Regions from separate parts of the Micromonospora sp. CPCC 206061 genome, predicted to be linked through region 3. Evidence: riboswitches for the same ligand, from Rfam matches in the RefSeq annotation. Region 3 holds a riboswitch; each other region holds the start of a gene.

Evidence for each region. A riboswitch is a leader RNA that binds a small molecule or an ion and turns the genes downstream of it on or off. The one in region 3 is predicted to bind cyclic di-AMP.
Region 1: it holds a riboswitch for cyclic di-AMP, as region 3 does, so the genes downstream of both, V6V89_RS22910 (coiled-coil domain-containing protein) here and V6V89_RS20845 (C40 family peptidase) in region 3, are expected to answer to the same signal.
Region 2: it holds a riboswitch for cyclic di-AMP, as region 3 does, so the genes downstream of both, V6V89_RS19440 (C40 family peptidase) here and V6V89_RS20845 (C40 family peptidase) in region 3, are expected to answer to the same signal.

What each region holds. Positions count from the first base shown of each region.
Region 1 is NZ_JBAKHX010000035.1:59,843-64,780, reverse strand. It holds gene V6V89_RS22915 (cation diffusion facilitator family transporter) at 1-848, shown strand, start outside; cyclic di-AMP (ydaO/yuaA leader) riboswitch at 944-1,086, shown strand; gene V6V89_RS22910 (coiled-coil domain-containing protein) at 1,091-2,089, shown strand; gene V6V89_RS22905 (1-phosphofructokinase family hexose kinase) at 2,306-3,283, shown strand; gene surE (5'/3'-nucleotidase SurE) at 3,280-4,083, shown strand; gene V6V89_RS22895 (serine/threonine-protein kinase) at 4,040-4,938, opposite strand, start outside.
Region 2 is NZ_JBAKHX010000027.1:4-4,941, reverse strand. It holds gene V6V89_RS19460 (hypothetical protein) at 1-28, shown strand, start outside; gene V6V89_RS19455 (TVP38/TMEM64 family protein) at 864-1,556, opposite strand; gene V6V89_RS19450 (type 1 glutamine amidotransferase) at 1,553-2,269, opposite strand; gene V6V89_RS19445 (Mur ligase family protein) at 2,259-3,479, opposite strand; cyclic di-AMP (ydaO/yuaA leader) riboswitch at 3,801-3,950, shown strand; gene V6V89_RS19440 (C40 family peptidase) at 3,956-4,780, shown strand.
Region 3 is NZ_JBAKHX010000030.1:36,642-41,579, reverse strand. It holds gene V6V89_RS20850 (sigma-70 family RNA polymerase sigma factor) at 1-398, shown strand, start outside; gene V6V89_RS20845 (C40 family peptidase) at 630-1,589, opposite strand; cyclic di-AMP (ydaO/yuaA leader) riboswitch at 1,597-1,749, opposite strand; gene V6V89_RS20840 (ABC transporter ATP-binding protein) at 1,964-2,737, shown strand; gene V6V89_RS20835 (ABC transporter ATP-binding protein) at 2,734-3,504, shown strand; gene V6V89_RS20830 (AMP-dependent synthetase/ligase) at 3,501-4,938, shown strand, end outside.

The DNA of each region.
Region 1 (4,938 bases), on a different contig from region 3:
GCCCCCTGCTGGCAGCCTTCGCGCTGCTCGGGGTCTTCATGCTCGTCGAGGGGGCCGCCGCGCTGGTCACCGGCTCGCTCGCACTGCTCTCCGACGCCGGGCACATGTTCACCGACGTGCTCGGCATCGGCATGGCGCTCGCCGCGATGACGGCCGCGCGCCGCGCCGACAAGGACCCGCAGCGCACCTTCGGCCTGTACCGGTTGGAAGTGCTCGCCGCCCTCGCCAACGCGGTCCTGCTCTTCGGCGTCGCTCTCTACGTGCTGATCGAGGCGATGCGCCGGTTCGGCGACCCGCCGGACGTGCCCGCCGGGCCGATGCTCGCCGTCGCGGTGGCCGGTCTGATCGCCAACGTGGTGGCTTTCGCGCTGCTGCGCTCGGGCGCCAAGGAGAGCATCAACGTGCGCGGCGCCTACCTCGAGGTGCTCGGCGACCTGCTCGGCTCGGTGGGCGTCATCATCGCCGCCGTCGTCATCGCGCTCACCGACTGGTGGTACGCCGACCCGATCGTCGCGGTCGCGGTCGGAGTCTTCATCCTCCCCCGCACCTGGCGGCTCGCGCGTGCCGCGGTCCGCATCCTCGTGCAGGCCGCGCCCGCACACGTCGACGTGGCGGCCGTGCGGGCAAGGCTCGCGGCGGTGCCTGGAGTGTGCGACGTGCACGACCTTCACGTGTGGACACTCACCTCCGGCATGGACGTCGTCTCCGCGCACCTGACGCTCGACCCGGCCGCGGAGGTAGGACCGGTGTTGGTCGAAGCGCGCGAGGCGCTGCATGACGACTTCGACATCGCGCACGCCACGCTCCAGGTCGAACCCGCCGAAGCATGCCGGCAAACCACCTGGTGACGGGCTTGTGACCGTGCGTGCAACGGGTGGGCACATCGACCGGAACCCGGTACGCTCGGCTCCGGTCACCGCCCGGCGGCGCCCCCCGGTGCCGGTGGTGACTGCCGCCTAATCGCCGCGCCAACGCGTGGCGAGCCGGGGAACCACGAGTTCCACCGGGGTGAATCCGCGCGAGCGGTAGGGATACTTCCGTCCCGAACCCGTCAGCTAACTCGGTCGGCGGCTGACTGGAAGGATGGTTGATGGCTCATGCCCGCAGCCGGGTAGGGCTGCTCGCGGTGCTCGTCGCCGCGACGTTCGCTCTGGTCGGCATCCATGCTCAACCCGCTGGCGCCGCGCCAAACACCGACGACGAGGGTGGAACGGCGACACTGCGCGAGCAACTGGAAACAGCGAGCAAGGGGTACATCGTCGCGCAGGACGCGCTTGCGAAGTCCAAAAAGGAGCAGGAGCGGCTCCGCGTCGACCTCGTGAAGTTCGAGCAGGACCTCGCTGTGAAGACTCAGGTCATCGGCGAGCTTGCGAACGTGGCGTACCAGCGCGGCCGGCTCGGCCCCATCTCCGCCATGCTCAACGCCTCCACACCGGAAGGCTTCATGGACCGGGCGTCCGCGCTCGACACGCTCGCGGAGAGCGAAGACAAGAAGCTTCGCGACCTCATCGACGCGCGCAACAACGCCACCCACACCAAGCTCGCGATCGACAACCAGGTCAGGGAGCAGCAGAAGCAGGTCCAGGTCATGGCCGCCCGCAAGAAGCAGGCGGAGAACGCCTTGGCCAACGCCGGCGGCGGCAGCAGTTCCAGCGGCCCGAGCGGCTCCGGCGCGGCGACGGCCAGCCAGGGCCCGAGCGGCTCCGGCGGGTGCAGCGTCAAGGACCCGACGGGTACCGGCGGCTGCGTCACGCCGCGACTGCTGCACGCGTACAGGGAGACGAAGGAAGCCGGCTTCAGCCGGTACGTCTACTGCTGGCGCAGCGGTGGTTCCGGCGAGCACCCGAAGGGCCGGGCGTGTGACTGGTCCTCAGCGGCGAGCGGCTTCGGCAAGGTGGCCACGGGCGGCGACAGGGACTACGGCGACCGCCTCGCGAACTTCTACATCAAGAACGCGAGCGCGCTCGGTGTGCTCTACGTCATCTGGTTCCGCCGGATCTGGTTGCCCAGCAGCGGCTGGAGGTCGTACAGCGGCAGCGGCAGTCCGTCCGCGGAACACACCGACCACGTCCATCTCTCCGTGACGTAGGTCGTTTCGTACGAAGGGGGCCCCGATTCGGGGCCCCCTTCGACGTTTTCAGAACCCGATGTGCGAGGACCCAACGCCACGTCGTCGAACCACAGCGTGTCGGCGCCGTCACCGTAGGACTCCCAGCCTTGAATGAAAGCCGTTGCGGGCCCGCACCTGGGCGGACACCTGGCGCTGACGGGCTTAGGGCGGGCGCCCACGGGGAACATTCCGGGCATGGTTGGTCATGTCATGGTCTTCGCGCCGGCACCGCAGCTCACGGTCACCATCGAGCAGCCCGCCGAAGCGGTCGAGATACACCTGCACCCGGGAGGTCAGGGCCTCTGGCAGGCGCGGATGATCACGTCGCTGGGCGTGCCGGTGGCGCTGTGCGCGAGCCTGGGGGGCGAGACCGGCCAGGTACTGCAGTCGCTCATCGCGGCCGAGGGCATCGACCTGCACACGACCACACGCACGGCCACGAGCGGCGGGTACGTGCACGACCGCCGAGGCGGCACCCGCACGGAGATCGCCGAGGCCCCGGAGCCGCCACTGGGCCGGCACGACCTGGACGAGCTCTACAACCTCGCGCTGGCGGAGGGGCTGCGCTCGGCGGTGGCGGTGCTGAGCCGGCCGACCGACCCCGCCATCGTCCCGCCCGACGTGTACCGGCGCCTGGCAGCCGACCTGGGTAGCAACGGCGTGAAGGTGGTCGCCGACCTGTCCGGCGACCACCTGTCGGCGGTACTCGAAGGGTCTCCCTATTTTGTGAAGGTCAGCCACGACGAGCTGGTGGCCGACGGGCGGGCCGCGACCGACAGCGTTCCCGACCTGGTCGAGGCGCTGCACCAGATGCAGGGCGACGGCGCGCGGTCGGTGCTGATCAGCCGTGCCGACCAGCCGGCGCTGGCGCTACTGGAGAACGAGGTCTTCGAGGTCGAGATCCCGCAGCTGGAGGCCGCCGACCCGCGCGGCGCCGGCGACTCGATGACCGCGGGCGTGGCGGCCGTACTGGCCCAGGACGGTGACCTGCCGACGGCGGTGCGCACCGGTGCGGCGGCGGGCGCGCTCAACGTCACCCGGCACGGCCTCGGCACCGGACGCCCGGACGCCATTGCCGGCGTGGTCGAGCGCGTCAACCTGAAGGAGGTCGGTCAAGGGCGGCAGCGGCGGACCACTCCTGACGAGTTGGCGACGCGGGTGAGGATGCAATGAGGGTGCTGGTGACCAACGACGACGGCATCGCCGCGCCGGGCCTGCGGTGGCTGGCCCGCGCCGCGGCCGACCGCGGGCACGAGGTGGTCGTGGCGGCGCCCAGCGAAGAGGCGAGCGGCATGAGCGCCGCGCTGCGGGCGGTCGAGAAGGACGGGCGCATCATCGTCGCCGAGCACCCGCTCGACGGCCTGGACGGCATCGAGTCGTACAGCGTGGCCAGCTCGCCGGCGTTCATCGCGCTTCTCGCCGCGCGCGGCGCGTTCGGCCCACCGCCCGACCTGCTGCTCTCCGGGATCAACCGGGGCGCCAACGCCGGCCTCGCGGTGCTGCACTCGGGCACGGTGGGCGCCGCGTTCACCGCCGCCGCCCACGGCTGCCGCACGATGGCCGTCTCGCTCGACATACTCGCCACCGGAGACGTGGGGTCCGGCGGTGCCATGCTCAGGTCCGGTAGCGGCGAAGAGGGGCGCCACTGGGCGACGGCCGCCCAGTACGCCGCCGACCTGCTGAAGACGCTCGTCGACGCGTCGCAAGGCACGGTGCTCAACCTCAACGTCCCGGACGCGCCACTGGAACGCGTCAAGGGCGTACGGCAGGCGCGGCTGTCTCGCTTCGGTCAGGTGCAGATCACGGTCGCCGAGGCGGGGCAGGGCTTCGTGCGCACCGCGCTGGAGGAGTCCGGCGCCGACCTCGAACCGGGCACCGACCTGGCACTGCTGGCCGAGGGGTACGCCACGGTGAGCGCGGTGCGCGCGGTCACCGAAGTGTCTGATGTGGAGTTGCCGGACTGGCCGGAGTAGCCAGCGCCCAGAGCGCGAGCGCCACGTCTCGCCCGCTGGGACGGTCGGTCGGACGCTTGGCCATGCAGGCTCGGCAGATCTCGGCTACGTCCCTGGGCAGTCCCGGGACGGCGAGCACCGGCGTGGGCGCGACACAACGAAAGTGCGGCGTGGCGAAGTCGGCGCCAGGCGCCGCCGGCCACTGAGCCATATTGGGGTACGGCGATTGGCCGGTCACCATCTGGTAGAGCAGGACGCCCAGGGCGTACACGTCGTCGGCGGGCTGAGCCGTGGTGGTGACCCGGTGCGCGGGCAGGATGGGCTGCCGGCGGGGCACGGTGGTGCGGGTCAGGCGCGGCTTTCCGGGCAACGTGCGCTTGCGCTCCACAGTGGTCGCCAGGCCAAAGTCGACGATCTTGATCCCGTCCGGGGTCAGCATGACGTTGCCGGCGCTCAGGTCGCGATGCACGAGCCCACGCCGGTGCGCGACGGCGAGCACGTCGGCGACGGCGGCGGCCACCGGCACCGCCTCGGTCCACGGCAGCGGGCCCTGGGCCAGCCGGGTTGCGAGGCTGACGCCGGCGAGCAGCTCCATCACCACGTACGGCAGGACGGTGCCGTCGGGCAGGGGCGCGTCACCGTACCCGTAGACGCGGGGCACGCTCGGGTGCCGCAGCCGGTCGATGATCAGGGCCTCGCGGCGCACACCGTCACGCGCCCACGGATCCGCGGCGTGCGCGGCCGCCAACGCTTTGATCGCGAGCCGGCGCGGCATGACCACGTCGATCGCCTCGTACACCGTGGACACTCCACCATGGCCGATGGCGCCAAGGATGACGTATCGCCCGAGGATCGCGGTGCCCAGCGGGAGCGACG
Region 2 (4,938 bases), on a different contig from region 3:
CGGCACCGCCTGCGGCCCCGGCGACTAACCCCGCCACCCCACGCCCTGCGCCCGCCCCTTCGCGTACCGTCGCGGGTTGCGCGGGTTGCGCGGGTTGCGCGGGTTGCACGGGTTGCACGGGTTGCGCGGCGCCCGCGGGTTGCGCGGCGCCCGCGGGTTGCGCGGGCCCCGTTCCGTCGATCAAGGGCAAACGCACGTGGTTGGATCTCTTTTTCGCGTGCATTTGCCCTTGATCGACGAGGTCTTCCTTGATCGCGGCCCGGCTGGGCCGTGGTCTGCTCTCGCGCGGGCGCGGTGCGCGCCGATCGCAGCGCGGGGGCAGCGCGCTCCGCGACAGGTGAGGAGCCCGGACGGCTGCGCGGCGGTTGCCACGCCCTGCGCTGGCGGGGACGCCGCGTCCGCCGATCAGGGACGCGCGCGACGGCGGGCGCCGGGCCGCGGCCCGGCAGAGAGCACGAACGCGGACGCGGCGCGTCCTCCGGCGCGGCCCTTCGGCCCGCTGCATCTCCTCGCCGATCAAGGGCGATTGCATCGATCAAGGGCAAATGCACGTGGAAATGAGATCGAACCACGTGCGATTGCCCTTGATCGCGGCATGGGCCGCGATCTGCGGCCGGCATGGAGGGCGAGTTGGCCGCGCGCCCGCAGCAGCGCACGCGGTTCGGGTCTCGCGCTCGGGTGAGGCGCGACGAAGAGCGCCCGGCCGCCGCAGCGGCGCCTCATGGGCCGCTTTGTCCGTCGATCAAGGAGATTTCCATCGATCGAGGGCAAATGCACGTGGAAATGAGATCCAACCACGTGCGTTTGCCCTTGATCGACGAGTAGAGGGGTGCGGGTGCGTCGGGGGCTCCGCGGCGGCGGTGTTAGGGGGTGGCGAGGGTGCGGTTGGAGGCGCGGCGCCAGCGGGTGACGATTATCGTGGTGGCGATCAGGCCCAGGCCGGCCGGGGCGATCGCGAACCAGTTGATGTCGCCGGGCGAGGCTACGGCGGCGCCCACGGCCGCGTACCCGAAAGCTGACGGCACCGACGCGAGCACGCTGCCGATCAGGTATGGGCGCAGGCGGGCGCCTGTGGTCCCGTACCCGTAGCTGATCAGGCCGAAGCCACCGACAGGCAGCAAGCGGACGGTCACGACGCCGAACACGCTCTGCCGCCCGAACCAGCCGTCGAGCCTGGCCAGCCGCCCGCGGACCCGGTCGGCGACGAAGTCGCGGCCGAGCAGGCGGCCGACGGCGAAGCCGAGGGCGGCGGCGAGCAGCGCGGCGGCGAGCGCGTAGCTCGCGCCGCCAACCGTGCCGAACAGCGCTCCCCACGCTACCGAGACGAGCGTGCGGGGGATGAGCACGATCATCATGAGGGCGCCGAGCAGCACCGCGGCGGGGGGCGCGAGGAGGCCGAGCCGGTCGACGATGCGAGGGGCGGCGGCGAGGTCGGGCTGCGGCAGGAGGAGTACGGCGAGGCCGCATACGCAGAGCAGGACGAGGAGCAGGGCGAAGCGGGCAACCTTCGGGTCACGGAGGCCGTCACGGAGGCCCGCTCCGAGGCGCGCGATCATGAGGCCGCCGTGGCGGCCGTGCGCTCGGCGCGCAGCCGGTCGGACCAGGTGTCGTCGAGAGGGGCCAGCACGTCCATGCCGGTGGCCCAGCGCAGCAGCAAGTCGGCGATGGCCGGGTTTCGGGCGAGGGCGGGGCCGTGGGAGTACGTACCGAGGAGCTTGCCGCGCCAGGCGCCCTCGGTGCTGCCGTCGTTGCCGATGCCGGTGGTGACCCGGGCGAGCGGCGCGACGCTCGGGCCGAGGTGGGTGCGGCCGCCGTGGTTTTCGAACCCGGTCAGCGGGGGCAGGCCGAGCCGCGGGTCGATGACGCCGCCCAACTCACCGACGGCCCGGCTGGGGCCTCGGTCGGAGTGCAGGTCGAGCAGGTTGAGGCCGCCGCACTTGGCACCCTTGGCGAAGAACGAGCCGCCGAGCAGCTGGTACCCGGCGCACACCGCGAACACCACCGAGCCCTGCGCCACCGCGCGGTGCAGGCCGCCGTCGGCGAGCAGTCGCTGCGCGGCGAGCGCCTGCGGGCCGTCTTCGCCGCCGCCCAGCAGGTAGATGTCGGCGCTGTTGGGCAACGGCTGATCGGATCGGACCTCGATGGTCTGCACGGGAAACCCGCGCAGCGCGGCCCGGCGGGCGAGGATCAGCATGTTGCCGCGGTCGCCGTAGGTGGACAGCAGGTCCGGGTAGATCCAGACGATGCTGATAGCGCTGTCAGTTGACACGGTCCAACTCCGCTCGGATGTCCTGGAACGCCGTGTAGTTGGCGATGACTTCCAGTCGGCCGGGCGGCACCGAGGTGACCGCCTCGTCGAAGGACAGTACGTGGCGGAACGGCACACCGTTCACTTCCAACCGTACCGCCAGGTCGTACGCCCGATCACCGGTGATCAACACCTGCCGGCCCCGCAGCGGCGCGAAGTCGACGTCGAAGAGCCACGATGTGTCGAGGCCGTCGGGGTCGCGCGCGTTGATGGACAGCAGCGTCGGTGCGTGATCCACCATGTCGAACGCCTCCAGCCAGCTCGCCGGGTTCTTTGCGAGCAGCAGCCGGATGTTTCGCCCGTCTCGCATCACCTGCGCGTAGCGGCCCGCCACAGAAGTCACAGTGGACAGTCGACCGACCGCGTCGGTTGGGCGTACTCCAAACTGTGATGCCACCGCCAGCGCGGTGGCCGCGTTGCCGACGTTGACTTTTCCTGGAATCTGCAGGTTGACCTTATGCCACGCGCCACGCGGGTCGATGACGCCGTCGTCTTCCACCGTCCACTGTGGTGTAGGCCGGCGCAGCGGGCAATTGACGCACCACCACTGGTCGGCCTGGCGTTCGATCGGCGCACCACACTGTGGACAGACCCACGAGTCGTCGTGCCAGCGCTGCCCCGCGCTGAACCACGTCACCTGCGGCGAGGCGACCGCCGCGTAAACCACCATCGGGTCGTCGGCGTTGGCGACCACCAGGATGTCGGGGTGGTCGGCCAGCGCGGTGCGCCAGAGGTCGGCCATCATGGCGACCTCCTTCGCCCGGTCCAGCTGGTCACGCGAGAGGTTGAGAAGCGCGACCACGCGGGGCGTGGTCGCCGCGATCACTTGCGCTAGGTAATGCTCGTCCACTTCAAGTACCGCGTACGGCGTGTGCCCAGCCTTGGCCAGTGCCGAAGTGTGCCCAGTGGGCATGTTCGCACCGTAGGAGTTGGTGGCCACCGGACCCAGTACGCCGACCGCCGCGGCCGTGAGCCGGGTCGTGGTGGTCTTGCCGTTGGTGCCGGAGACTAGGGCGATGGCACGTCCGTTGGCGAGGTGGGCGAGCAGGTCAGGGTCGATCTTGAGGCCGATCCAGCCGCCGATCACCGAGCCGTCGCCGCGCCCGGCTGCCCGCGAGAGTGCCGCCGCCGTACGCGACACCGAGCTGGCGACCTTGGCCCGCAGGGGCATCTTGGCCGTGTTCCCGTCCGTCACGCGAGCGAGGGTACCGGAGGAGGTTTGATCTCCGGACACGGCAAAGTTGTGTGGCCTTATTCACCGTTCATGGTCAACATCCCGTCATGACCGCGTTGACGCTCCGTAGTGACATTTCGGACAGCGCCCTCCGCGCCCGGGCATTCGCTGGTGTGCCAAATTCGGTCCGCAAGATTTCGATTACTCCGCGTCGATCCCGGCATCGGCTACAAACGTTGAGCCGGCCTTCATCGTGGCCCGGCCGCACCGCGGGACAACGCCGAGCCCTGCCCATCCCGAGCGGTGCAACCGACATCCGACAACTCAACGGCGGATCGGGCAGGGACGGGGGAACCAGGTTAGTGATCTGTTCCCGGATCTTGGGGTGAAGCCGCGCGGGGAGCGCGGCCGGGCAGCCTCTGCGCCCGAACCCGACAGCTAACCCCGCAGGCGTGCCGGAGGGATCTCATTCCGTGCACGAACACAGTTCGAGCCGGCGGCGGCCTGTCCGCGCCGGCAAGCTAGCGCTCGCTTTGGGGATCTGCCTCTGCGCCGGCCAGCTCGTGGCCGGCGCCGCCGTGGCCGCTCCAGCATCCGCGGCCGCTCCCGTGACCACCGCCGCCTCCCAGCAGGCCGCCGCACCGGTAAACGTGGCGATCAAGCTGACATCTAGCACCAGCAAGGTGGCGTGGGGCTCGGCGGTCACGCTGACCGCGCGCGTCAACGACCCGAACACCGGCGCGGCCGTGACGGGCGGAAACGTGCAGTTCCAGGCGTGGCGCAACGGCGGGTGGCAGACCTGGCAGACCAAGGCGGTCACGAACGGCACGGCGACCTACCGCACGACCCCGTACGTCACCGGCAGCTTCCGGCTGAAGTACACCAGCCTGCCGGGCAAGTACCGTTGGACGGCCAGCGCGTCCATCCGGGTCAACGTGGTGGCCAGCCGGGCCAAGGTGCTCTCCGAAGCGCGCAAGCACGTCGGCAAGTCATACCGGTACGGCGCGAGCGGGCCAGGGTCGTTCGACTGCTCCGGCTACACCATGTACGTGTACCGCAAGGCCGCCGGCATCAAGCTGCCGCACAAGGCCAACTCGCAGCAGCGGTACGGGCGGGCGGTCGCCAAGTCGTCGGCCCAGCCCGGTGACCTGATCGTCATCCGGAGCGGCACGTACGGGTACCACGTCGGCGTCTACGCGGGCGGCGGCTACATGTACGACTCACCGAAGCCCGGTGTGAAGGTCGGCAAGCACAAGATCTGGACGTCGAGCTACGTGGTTCGGCGCCTGGTCGGCTAGTTCCCTACACCCATCCCCCCGCGTCCGCGATCAAGGGCTGAGGCGTACCCCCCGGCGCCTCGCCCTTGATCGCGGGCCATTTCACGCCCGGTCTCATCCCTCGCTCGCCCCGGCCCGCCGCGCCCCGGCCCGCCGCGCCCCGGCCCGCCGCGCCCCGG
Region 3 (4,938 bases):
AGCCGGAGCAGATCGCGGTCGCGCTGGGCGTGCCCGTCGAGCGGGTGCACGAGCTGGTGCGCTGGTCGCAGGACACCGTGTCGCTCGACACACCGGTCGGCGACGACGGCGACACCAACCTCGGCGACCTGGTGGCCGACAGCGACGCTCCGTCGCCGGAAGAGATCGTGCTCACCGGCCTGGAGCGGCAGCGCATCGAGGGTCTGCTCAACCACCTCGACGACCGGTCGGCCGGCATCATGCGCGCCCGGTACGGGCTCGAAGACGGCCGGGAGCACTCGCTCACCGAGGTGGCGTCGCGGTTCTCGCTGTCGCGGGAGCGCATCCGCCAGCTTGAGATCCAGGCGCTCGGCCGGCTCCGCGAGCTGGCCCGGGCCGAGGGTCTCCAGGCGGCATAACAGCATCGACAAATAGCGAGCGGCCGGCGTCTAGTGTGGGACGCCGGCCGCTCGCCTGTCTATTCAGGGGCTGGTTCAAGCACCCAGCTCCGCGCGGTGCCCGCGGTTCGGGCGGTGCGGCGGCGAACCACTGGGTGCTCCGTTGCGTCAGCGCGAAGTACACGGCCCCACGACACGCCGACACCAACGGGCCGCGGCAGCCGATGCCGCGGCCCGTATGGAACCGAACAGCTAGCGGACGCGGCCGTAGCCGTATGGGGTCATCATGTCGACGCTGGAGAGCTTCACCGATTCGCCGGCCTGCGGGGCATGGATCACCTTGCCACTGCCCACGTAGATGCCCACGTGTCCGAGACCGCTGTAGAACACCAGGTCTCCCGGTTGCAGCGAACCTCGGCCGATGTGTGCCACCTTGTCCCACTGCATCGCGGCGTTGTGCGGCAGTGTCTTGCCTGCGGCCCGCCACGCGGCGAGCGTCAGGCCCGAGCAGTCGTAGCCGTTCGGCCCCTCGGCCGCCCACACGTACGGGGTGCCGATCGCGTTGTATGCGAACCGCACCGCGACGCCCGCCTGGCCAGAGACCGACGGGATCGTGCCGGTGTACGAGCCGCTCGACGTGGTCGCCGAGCCGTACGCCTTCTCTCGCATCTCGTACAGCTTGGCGAGATCCGACTCGATCTTCTTCTTGCCCGTCGCGAGCTCATTCACCTGCGCGGTCTGCTTGGCCTGCGCGATGTCGAGCTTCGACTTCTCGTCGAGATACCGCTGCTGCGTCGCCGTGAAGCCGGCAACCTGGGCCTGGCGGTCGCGGGCCAGCTTGTCGAGTACGCCCAGGCGGTCGACGACGCTGCCGGTGCCGCCTTCAAGCAGTGCGTTGGCGTTGGCCAGCCGGCCAGACCGGTACGCGACGGCGGCCATCCGACCGACCTCCGCGTCGGCGACGGCGAGTTCCTGTTCCAGCGGGCCGAGCTTGGTGGCGACCGCCTGCGCGGCGGCCTTGGTGGTCTTGAGGTCCTCTCCGGCCTTGTTGTACGCCTCGACGATCTTTTCCAGCTCCGTCGACGCCTTGTTGATCTGCTGCGTCAGCTCGCTCGCGGACGGCTCCGCCTGTGCGGCAACCGCCGGCACTGTCAGCCCGATGCCCACACCGAGCAGTACGAGGGCGCGCAGCAGCGTACGCGCGGGTGACAAACGTGACCCCTCTTCCGCAGGCCGCCTACCGGGTTAGCTGACGGATTCGGGCGGGAAGGACGCCCTACCGCACGAGTGCGGATTCACCCCATTGCACAAGGTGGGTCCCCGGTTCGCTCACTGACCGTAGTCGTGATTTGCGATTCGGCAGCACCGGGCCGGCGCCACCCGGGGGAGTGACTGACGACCGGACCAGCCGCTCCAACCTAACGTGATCATCGCTGAGACGAAAGTGGCAGGAGGGTGATTAGTCCATCAAGGTAGGTGTCGTTACCGAGCGTGTTGGATCGAGACCAAACCGTCGCTTGACGACCTTGTTAGTTCTAGTTAAATGACCGGTAACTTGTGATGTAGAACACAAGGAGCGTCGGGCGATGTTGCAGGTGCGGAACCTCGAGGTCGTCTACGACGACGTGATGCTGGTGCTGCGAGGCGTCAGCGTCACAGTCCCGCCTGGCGGGGTCGTCGCGCTGCTTGGCGCGAACGGTGCCGGCAAGACCACCCTCCTGCGCGCGATCACGGGCCTGCTCGACGTGCACGACGGCGAGGTGACGAAGGGCGCGGTGACGCTCGACGGCGTACCCGTGCACCACCTGCGGCCGGCGGCGCTGGTGCGCCGGGGAATCTGCCAGGTGATGGAGGCCAGGCGGATCTTCGCGGAGCTGACCGTCGAGGAGAACCTCCGGATCGGCGGCCACACCAGCCCAGAGCGGATCAAGGCGCGCCTCGACGACGTGTTCGACCTGTTTGCGGTACTCGCCGAGCGGCGCCGCCGGACCGCCGGGTACCTGTCCGGTGGCGAGCAGCAGATGCTGGCGATCGGTCGGGCGCTCATGGCCGACCCGCGCTACCTACTGCTCGACGAGCCGAGCCTGGGGCTGGCGCCGCGGCTGGTGGAGCAGGTGCGCGAGATCATCATGGCGATCAACAAGCGCGGCACCGGCATCCTGCTCGTCGAGCAGAACGCCACGATGGCGCTGTCGATCGCGAGTCACGGGTACGTGCTGGAGACCGGCCGGGTGGTGCTCGACAAGCCGGCCGCGCAGCTGCTCGCCGACGACGACATCCGCGAGTTCTACCTGGGGCTGGGGCGCAAGAGCTTCCGCGACGTGAAGCACTACCGGCGGCGTAAGCGGTGGTTGTCATGACGATCCTCGAGTTCACGGACGTCCACCTCAGCTTCGCCGGCGTGAAGGCGATCGACGGGGTGAGCTTCACGGTGGGGCGGCAGGAGCTCTTCGCGGTCATCGGCCCGAACGGCGCCGGCAAGACGTCCATCTTCAACGTGCTGTCCGGCGTCTACCGGCCCCGGTCCGGCCGGGTGGTCTTCGACGGCACCGACCTGGTCGGCAGGCGGCCGCACCAGATCGCCGCGCTCGGCATGGCGCGCACGTTCCAGAACGTCGAGCTGTTCGCGAACCTCACCGTGCTCGACAACCTGATGCTCGGGCGGCACAACCACATCCATTACGGGCCGCTGTCCGCGATCGCGTGGCTCGGCCGGGCGCGGCGCGCGGAACTCGCCGCCCGCGCCGCCGTCGAGCAGATCGTCGACTTCCTGGAACTGGAGCAGTGGCGCCGCCTGCCGGTCGGGCTGCTGCCGTACGGCGTACAGAAGCGGGTCGAGTTGGGACGGGCGCTCGCCATGGAGCCGAAGCTGCTCCTGCTCGACGAACCGGTCGGCGGGATGAACGTCGAGGAGACCGAAGACATGGCCCGCTTCATCCTCGACATCCGTGACGAGCTCGACATCCCGATCGTGCTGGTCGAGCACGACATGGGCCTGGTGATGGACCTGGCCGACCGGGTCCTGGTGGTCGACTTCGGCAGGGCGGTGGCCACGGGGCCGCCCGCCGACATCCAGCACCACCCGGACGTCATCCGCGCCTATCTGGGCGAGGTGCAACCCACATGACTGAGTCAGCTGGCATGACCTCGACCCAGGTTAAGGCCGCGACGACGATCGCATCTCGGGTACGCGAGCACGCGCGCGCGACACCGGACGCGATCGCCATGCGGGAGAAGGACTTCGGCATCTGGCAGGAGGTCACCTGGGCGGAGTACTGGGACACCGCGCAGACCGTCGCGCACGCGCTGCTGGCACTGGGAATCGAGCCGGGCGACCGGGTGGCCATCCACGCCGAGAACCGCAAGGAGTGGCTCGTCACCGACGTCGCCACCGTCGCGGTACGCGCCGCCACGGTCGGCCTGTATCCGACGAACCCGGCAAGCGAGGTCGGGTACCTGCTGCACCACTCGGGCGCCCGGGTGCTCGTCGCCGAAGACCAGGAGCAGGTCGACAAGGCGCTGGCGGTGCTCGACGACTGCCCCGACCTCGAACGCATCGTCTACCTGGAGCCACGCGGCATCCGGCACCGGTACCGCCACCCGAAGTTGATGTGCTGGGAAGACCTGGTGCTGATGGGCGTGGCGCACCGGGACGCCCATCCGGACGCGCTCGAGGAGCGGATGGCGGCCGCGCGTCCCGACGACATCGCTACCGTCATCTACACCTCGGGCACCACGGGACCGCCGAAGGGCGCGATGCTGTCGGTGTCCAACGTGGACTTCGCGATCCGGTCGCTGGTCGACGGCGGCGGGTTCACGTCGCCACCACCGGGCCCGAGCGACCTGGTGCTGTCGTACCTGCCGCTGTGCCATGTCGCCGAACGCATCTTCACGACGTGGTTCAACGCCGGCGCCGGCACCCAGGTGAACTTCGCAGAGTCGATCGCGACCGTGCAGGCCAACCTGCGCGAGGTACAGCCCACCGTCCTGTTCGGAGTACCCCGGATCTGGGAGAAGATCCTTGCCGGTGTGAGCATCAGGCTCGCCAGCGCTTCACCCCTCAAGCGGCTCAACGCACGGCTCTGGCTCGCGGTGGCCCGGCGGATCGGCGACACGCTGGTGCGCACCGGCGGCACGCACACGCTCGTGACCCGCCTGATGTACGCCGCCGGCTGGCTGTTCTTCTACCGGGCCCTGCGCGAGCGGATCGGGGTCGGGCGGGTGCGGTACGCGGCGTCGGGCGCCGCCCCGATCGCGCCGGACGTGCTGCGGTTCTTCATGGGCATCGGGGTGCCCATGCACGAGGTGTACGGCATGACGGAGAACACCGCCGTGGCGACCGGCAACCAGCCGGGCCGCATCAAGCTCGGCACCGTGGGAGAGCCACACGAGGGTGTGGAGCTGCGGATCGACGAGCGGACCGGCGAGATCCTCACCCGGCACCCGGGCACGTTCGTCGGCTACTTCCGCGACCCCGCCGCCACCGCTGCGGCGCTCACCGAAGACGGCTGGCTGCACACCGGCGACATCGGGGAGTGGGTCGACGGCACGCACGTCCGCA